DNA from 2 places in the Staphylococcus massiliensis genome. Region 1 is predicted to be linked to the other one. Evidence: predicted binding sites of a transcription regulator. Region 1 holds the regulator's gene; the other holds the start of a gene.

Region 1 (3,431 bases):
ACCATCTAATGATATATCGTTAGAATCATATAAAACAACGAGTTTATTAAGTCCTGTATGCCCTGCTAAAGAAGCAGCTTCATGAGAAATACCTTCCATTAAGTCTCCGTCTGAAGCAAGCACATACGTATAATGATTAATAATATCGTTGTCAGGTTGATTGAGTTTACCAGCTAAGTGATGTTCAGCCATTGCCATACCAACTGACATAGCAAAACCTTGTCCTAATGGACCAGTTGTAACTTCAACACCATCTGTATGTCTAAATTCCGGGTGCCCAGGTGTTTTAGAGTCCCATTGTCTAAATTGCTTTAATTCTTCTAACTCAAGCCCACCTGAAACGTGAAGCAAACTATAAAGCAATGCAGAACCATGACCAGCAGATAGTACAAAGCGGTCTCTATTAAAATAATCTTTAGATTTTGGGTTGAAATTTAAGTGTCTCGTCCATAGTGTATAAGCCATTGGAGCAGCACCCATTGGTAATCCAGGATGTCCTGAATTAGCCTCTTCAATCGCATCTATGCTAAGTGCTCTAATCGTATCAATTGCTAATTGATCTTGTTTGTTCATCATCGTATGACTTCCTTTCTTGTCCAAATACATCCTCATTATTATTATACCTGATTACAAGTTATAATATCTAAGAATTATACTATTAAGTATTTATATTTGAACTACCTACAGCGAACCTTCAAAGTTTACGCTTTGATAAAAGTTCATTTTAGGAAAAATTATTTGTTTTTATCTTCTCGAATACGTTTTACTTTATCAGGGGTAACATCATTTCCTTCAGGATCGATAACTTTTGTATTTTCAATTTGACTCTTGAAACTTTTTCTAAAAGACTCTAAATATTTACTTCTTAATTTAGATTGTTCCTTAGCTTCTTCTTCAGTTAACCCTTCATTCTTCTTTTTCTTAGCAAGTTCATTGATTCGATTAATTTGATCTTTCTCTAACATGCTTACACTCCTTATCGTTCATTTTCTTTACAAGAATATACCAAAAAGTACAAGTTAAACCAAATAGTTCAACTTGTACACGTTATAGTAGAAGTATGAGAATGTAAGATGCGTACGACACGTTCGGTTTAAAGTCTAATTTAAGAATCTACGTTCGGTAATTTATGATCTGTCATTTGATAAACTTGTTCGCTATCCGAAGCATTTACTTCCTCGCTCGCTGTGATAAAATAAGTGAAGAAAAAGCCCATAGATACAACAAAAACCGACATATAAATCATGAAAGAATCTTTTAATTGTTTAAGCATGATAACCTCTCCTTAGAACGTTTGTTTGTGTATTTAATATATCAGAACATATATTCCTAGTCAACACTTTAACGAACAAATGTTTGTAAAGTTTTGTTTATCATGCTATAATTGACTTAAATAAATCGAAGGAGTGCCTATTATGAAAGAACTAACTAAACGACAAAGTGAAATATACGAGTTCATTAAGCAAATCGTCCAATCAAAAGGGTATCCACCAAGTGTTCGTGAAATAGGTGAAGCTGTAGGTTTAGCATCTAGTTCTACAGTTCACGGTCATTTATCTCGACTTGAAGAAAAAGGTTATATCAGACGCGATCCTACTAAACCACGTGCAATTGAAATTGTTACCGAACAAATAGGCGAACCTATTAATATGGAAGAAACAATTCATGTTCCTGTAATAGGTAAAGTTACAGCTGGTGTTCCAATTACAGCAGTTGAAAACGTAGAAGAGTATTTCCCTCTTCCAGAACACTATACATCAACACATAATAGTGACATTTTTATACTAAACGTTGTCGGTGATAGTATGATAGAAGCTGGAATTCTTGATGGTGACAAAGTGATTGTACGTAGTCAAAATATTGCGGAAAATGGTGATATCATCGTAGCTATGACCGAGGAAAATGAAGCTACAGTTAAACGATTCTTCAAAGAAAAAACACGCTATCGTCTGCAACCAGAAAATAGCGCGTTAGACCCGATTTATTTACAACATGTAACCGTATTAGGTAAAGTCGTAGGATTATATAGAGAAATGTAATAGGTGCAAAAAAAGAGAACCAATTTAATGGTTCTCTTTTTTAATAATTCATTTTAAGTGAAGCACGATTTAACTGTATAAATGTTTAATTTTTGTCAGATAAAATATCTTTAACTTGTTCTAATATATCTTTGTCATTGTTATGTTCTTTAAATCTCATATCATCATCCTCTACTAACTTGTTCCCATTCTGAGATACTATCAAACCGACTATCCGGTATAATTTTCAGTCCAGTAAGGAGATTTCTCATCATTAAATGAAACACCTACGCCTAGAGATTGATATGAAGGCTCAAGAATATTTTTACGGTGCCCAAGTGAATTCATAAGACCGTGATGCGCTACAATACTATTATTCTGACCATGAGCCAAGTTTTCTCCGGCAGAATTATAATCATGGCCATCGTTTTTAAGTCTATCAAATGGCGATAGACCTTTTAACGAGGTATGATCAAAATAATTATGCTTTGCCATATCTTGGCTATGTTTGCGAGCGGTTTGAGATACACTTCCTGAATAAGATAATGGAGGTAACTCATGTTGAACGCGCTCAGCATTAACTAAATCGAAGTTCAGTAATTCAAAACCTTCTTTTAAGGACTTAGACGGACTACCGTATTGGTCACTTAATTGATGTTCCAATTTTTTACTTACAATCAGCAACCCAGTTAAACTATTACCACGATGCTTATCGTAGAATGCAGAGATATAGGTACCATCCTTAGAAAAAATATCGTGATCGTGGTTTAAGACAATTCGATATTTACCTTTATCAATTTCATCAAGTGGCTTACCTAGTCTTTGTCTTACGACATCCTTAGGTGTCATATATTTAATTTTATTTTTAGAAGATATTATATTTTGGTTCGTATATAAACCGTGTACTTTATTGTCTAAATAACTTACCATTACAAACCCTTGATACTGATTATGATACGTATACCATTTATTTCCATACTCATTACGTGTCTCACGTTGAGGCTTACCTAACTTTTGTTCAACAGTTTGTTTATCCATGTTGAGTTGAATGTTGCGCACGGCAAAGGGTTGTTCTTTAGGGGTCTTTAATGGCTCATCATGGGTGTTTGATGTCATTGATGCTATTTTATGATCAGCTTTTTGATACAAATCTTCCATAAACTTAGGAGAATGAGTAGGAATTGTGATCATAAGTACTAAAAACAAAAGGATATATAATGTTAGTCTTCTAATCGTACTTCACCGCCTATAACGCGTTAGTCTCTATCGCCGTTAAAAATTGAGTTACGCACAATCACATAATCAACTTTGCGTAAAGATTCTAAGTCTTTTCCACCAGCGTAAGAGATAGAACTTTGTAAATCTTGTTCCATTTCCACAAGTGTATCATTTAAAGAACCTTTATGCTCGACA
Region 2 (3,431 bases), 490 kb from region 1:
TTATTAGAAGATATCTATGATTCTACTTTAAACCTTCCAGAACCCTACTCCTTTAATCATGCTGAATTTAATGCATTTATCGACCAACTCTCAATAGAGGAAAAACAATGGCTTATCTTAAGGTCACAAGGCTATAAGCTACACGAGATTGCTAAATTCATGCACAAATCTCCAAATACCCTACGTAAATACAAGCGCCTCTCTCAACTTAAATACCAGGCATTCTTCAATGAAAGGACTTGATTCCTATGCATGTTCCAACTCATTCTTTGTTGTACTTCACTACTTCATACAGTCAAGACTTCCAATTTGATCTATACTACATGCAACAACCTCAGCCTGTTCAAGTCGATATGACACATGTAAACCTTTTAAACATGCTCCTCCACAAACATCAAAAGTCTTTAAAAACACAAAAAGCCATCGCTAAACAAATATTGAATATTAATAAACTACTTCCAATATTTGTACACAATGACCTTTTGTTACTTCCTTTATTTGCTAAGCGTTCACCTATCAATACCTATATCAATTTATGTAACGTTGTAGGTTTATCACAACAATCTACAAATGAAACTACGATTCATTTTAAAGGTAATGTTCAGTTAAGTGTTAATCTTCCCTACCAATTATTGTCTAAAAAGTGGAAAGAAGGCTTAATGTTATATTTTTTAAGTTATGCTATTGATTAAACTTATACATTAATAGCTTTTTCGTAAAATAACCAATCGTAACTTTTAAGAAAAAGATACTAACCAACATGATGATGACCGACCCGAGCAGAATCAACGTATTGTTCATAACACTTAAATCATTCATCGGTCTTATAAAATGGTGCACGCTATTTAACAATGTTATTAATCCGAACAAGAATAATCCAAGTCCTAATATATTAGAAATAAACAGTCCAACTAACGCGGAAATCAAATTCCCTTTTGTAACTGGTTTATCTTTAAATATATATGTCTTGAGAAAGTTCTGAGCATAAGCATTCGGATTTTGATGCTCCACCTTTTCACCAGTTTTGTCATGCTGAATGACAGTTTTAAGCTTTTGCTTTTCTTTAAAATTTAAAAACCATAATTGTTTTTGCACGTGCTTATAAAATGCTTCCTTTTCCATTACGTCACCCTTTTTTATTAAACAATCATTATGTTCATATTTTATAGTTTTTGGTTGGTTTAAACAATCTTAATTTAATTTTTACATGAAAGATATAGACAAACAGAACATATGTTCTTATAATAAGTGATGACGAGGTGATCAATCATGCATACTACTTTCCAAAATCTACCAGATGCATATAAAGATGAAACGGATTATCGCAATATTCCAAGGCAATATTTAAACCCTAGAATTCCTAAAGGACGCGGTATGGTTAAATGGGCACCGTTCGCCACGATACCAGAACAGTTTGATGCTATCCAAAACCACATCGACGATCAAAGTAAGATTACAAAGCCGCTTCTAAGTGAAGATCAGTTAGCAGAGTTAAATCATATGTTATGTTTTAAGCTTTTCCACGAACCTAGATGTAAAATTAAATATTTTAGCGAGGGAGAAGTCAACCAACTTGAAGGATCACTTTCTAAAGTGTATCATCACGAAAATTTAATTATCGTGAAAGTGAACAACCAAACACAGAAACTCCGCATAACAGATATTTTAGAAATAATATGACACCTCATATACGATTAAAAAAGTGATAATCGCAAGCAATTCAACAACAAATGTAAAATATTTACATTTTTTATCTAAATTAGGCTATAATGTAATTGTTAATGCTTACTTACATTGGAGGTGCCGACTAACTATGAGCAATCGTAAAACAATCTTTTTGAGACGCAAATTCTCCCAAGTGGATGAGCATATCTCTTTTTTAATGAAGAAAGTAAGAAACACCAAAGAAAACCCTTTTAACTATAAAGATTTAAACGATGTTCAAAAAATTTATACATTAAACTTACACATTGAATTCTTTATATTTACAAGCGAAGAGTTTGCTGAAAAGAACTTAGAGCACTTAGTCACACGTATTTATGCGATTCATGAAGAATTAGAACATTTGATCATAGATAATAATAAGAATTTAGATACTTTGAATGCGGCATATCATAAATATTGCGAGAGTCGTAATATAGCCAAACAATATATTTAAGTGCATGGTTAAATGATAAAAGCCTTGAATGACGGTACCTCAACCATCATTCAAGGCTAATTTTTTTAGTTTTTTATAAAATACTTAAACCACTCTTTAGAATATCTTTTTCAAACCCTTTAACTGTATCAACTGACAGTTCATCGATATTACGACCAATGTTCGGGATCTTTTTAACAACGTCAGCTGGGCAAGTGATAATGTCAGCGCCGATTTCATCAGCTTGAATGACGTTAAATAATTCTCGGCAACTCGCCCATAATAACTTAACGCCTTCTTTTTCATGCGTCACTTTAACCGATTCTTTCATTAAAGGTAGCGGATCAACACCTGTGTCTGCGATACGTCCCGCAAATACTGAGACGTATGTAGGTACACCTTCTTTAACCGCTTCAGTGATAGCTTTCACTTGTTCAATCGTGTAAACCGCAGTGACATTAAGTTTTACATCTTTGTGTGAGAGCTTTTCAATAAGTGGAATCATGGATTCACCATTCGTATTCACAACAGGAATTTTTACGAACACGTTGTCACCATATTCCTTTAAAATCTCAGCTTCTTTCTCCATTGTTTCCATGTCATTCGCGAACACTTCAAATGAAATCGAAGCATCAGGGATTGCTTGAACAACTTCACTCGCAAAAGCCTTATAGTCCGTAACACCAGCTTTAGCCATTAAACTAGGGTTAGTCGTAAAGCCATCTACCTCTTTGTTTTGGTAAGCTTGTTTCATTTGCTCGATGTCTGCACCATCCGCAAATACTTCAACATTTAAATTAGACATACTTATTCCTCCTATCCTATATGAATCGTGTTACTGTTTAAAGTTGATTTACACTAGGTATGTATATAAATAAGTTATACCATTTTTCGTATATGATAGCTATTTTAAGGGGCTATCTAGAAATTTATTCATGAATATTAGATAAAAAGAAATTATTTGTGCTATGATGTATGTTGAGAATTATAGGAGGATATTATGAATACATCTAAAAAATACTTTTTTCTATCCTTAATATTAATTTTAATTAGTTGTTACTTTAATACGTTAAATCCACTATTAGATTTTCACTTTAAATCAATCATTTTACTTATATTAATATGTAGTATCGTGAATACGATTATCATACTACTTGCCATACATTTTAACGATAAATCGATTAAATCACTACATTCTCATAGTGGATGGGTACGCGGTGCGTCACGTATATTACCTTTCATAATCATGATTGTAATTGCCTTACATATTTTAGCAGCTTTATACACATTCGGT

The links. The regulator LexA, encoded in region 1, represses DNA repair genes until DNA is damaged. The targets are predictions, from matches to a motif close to CGAACATATGTTCG.
Region 2: a site for LexA is predicted at 1,227-1,240, ahead of ACF3N8_RS06635 (YolD-like family protein). Genes of this name have one in related genera too.

The regions. Positions count from the first base shown of each region.
Region 1 is NZ_CP171119.1:1,839,330-1,842,760, forward strand. It holds gene tkt (transketolase) at 1-576, opposite strand, end outside; gene ACF3N8_RS08890 (DUF896 domain-containing protein) at 735-965, opposite strand; gene ACF3N8_RS08895 (hypothetical protein) at 1,106-1,273, opposite strand; gene lexA (transcriptional repressor LexA) at 1,416-2,039, shown strand; gene ACF3N8_RS08905 (CAP domain-containing protein) at 2,250-3,209, opposite strand; gene guaC (GMP reductase) at 3,275-3,431, opposite strand, start outside.
Region 2 is NZ_CP171119.1:1,349,195-1,352,625, reverse strand. It holds gene ACF3N8_RS06650 (sigma-70 family RNA polymerase sigma factor) at 1-243, shown strand, start outside; gene ACF3N8_RS06645 (competence protein ComK) at 249-692, shown strand; gene ACF3N8_RS06640 (hypothetical protein) at 682-1,122, opposite strand; gene ACF3N8_RS06635 (YolD-like family protein) at 1,270-1,680, shown strand; gene ACF3N8_RS06630 (hypothetical protein) at 1,814-2,158, shown strand; gene ACF3N8_RS06625 (transaldolase) at 2,232-2,942, opposite strand; gene ACF3N8_RS06620 (hypothetical protein) at 3,138-3,431, shown strand, end outside.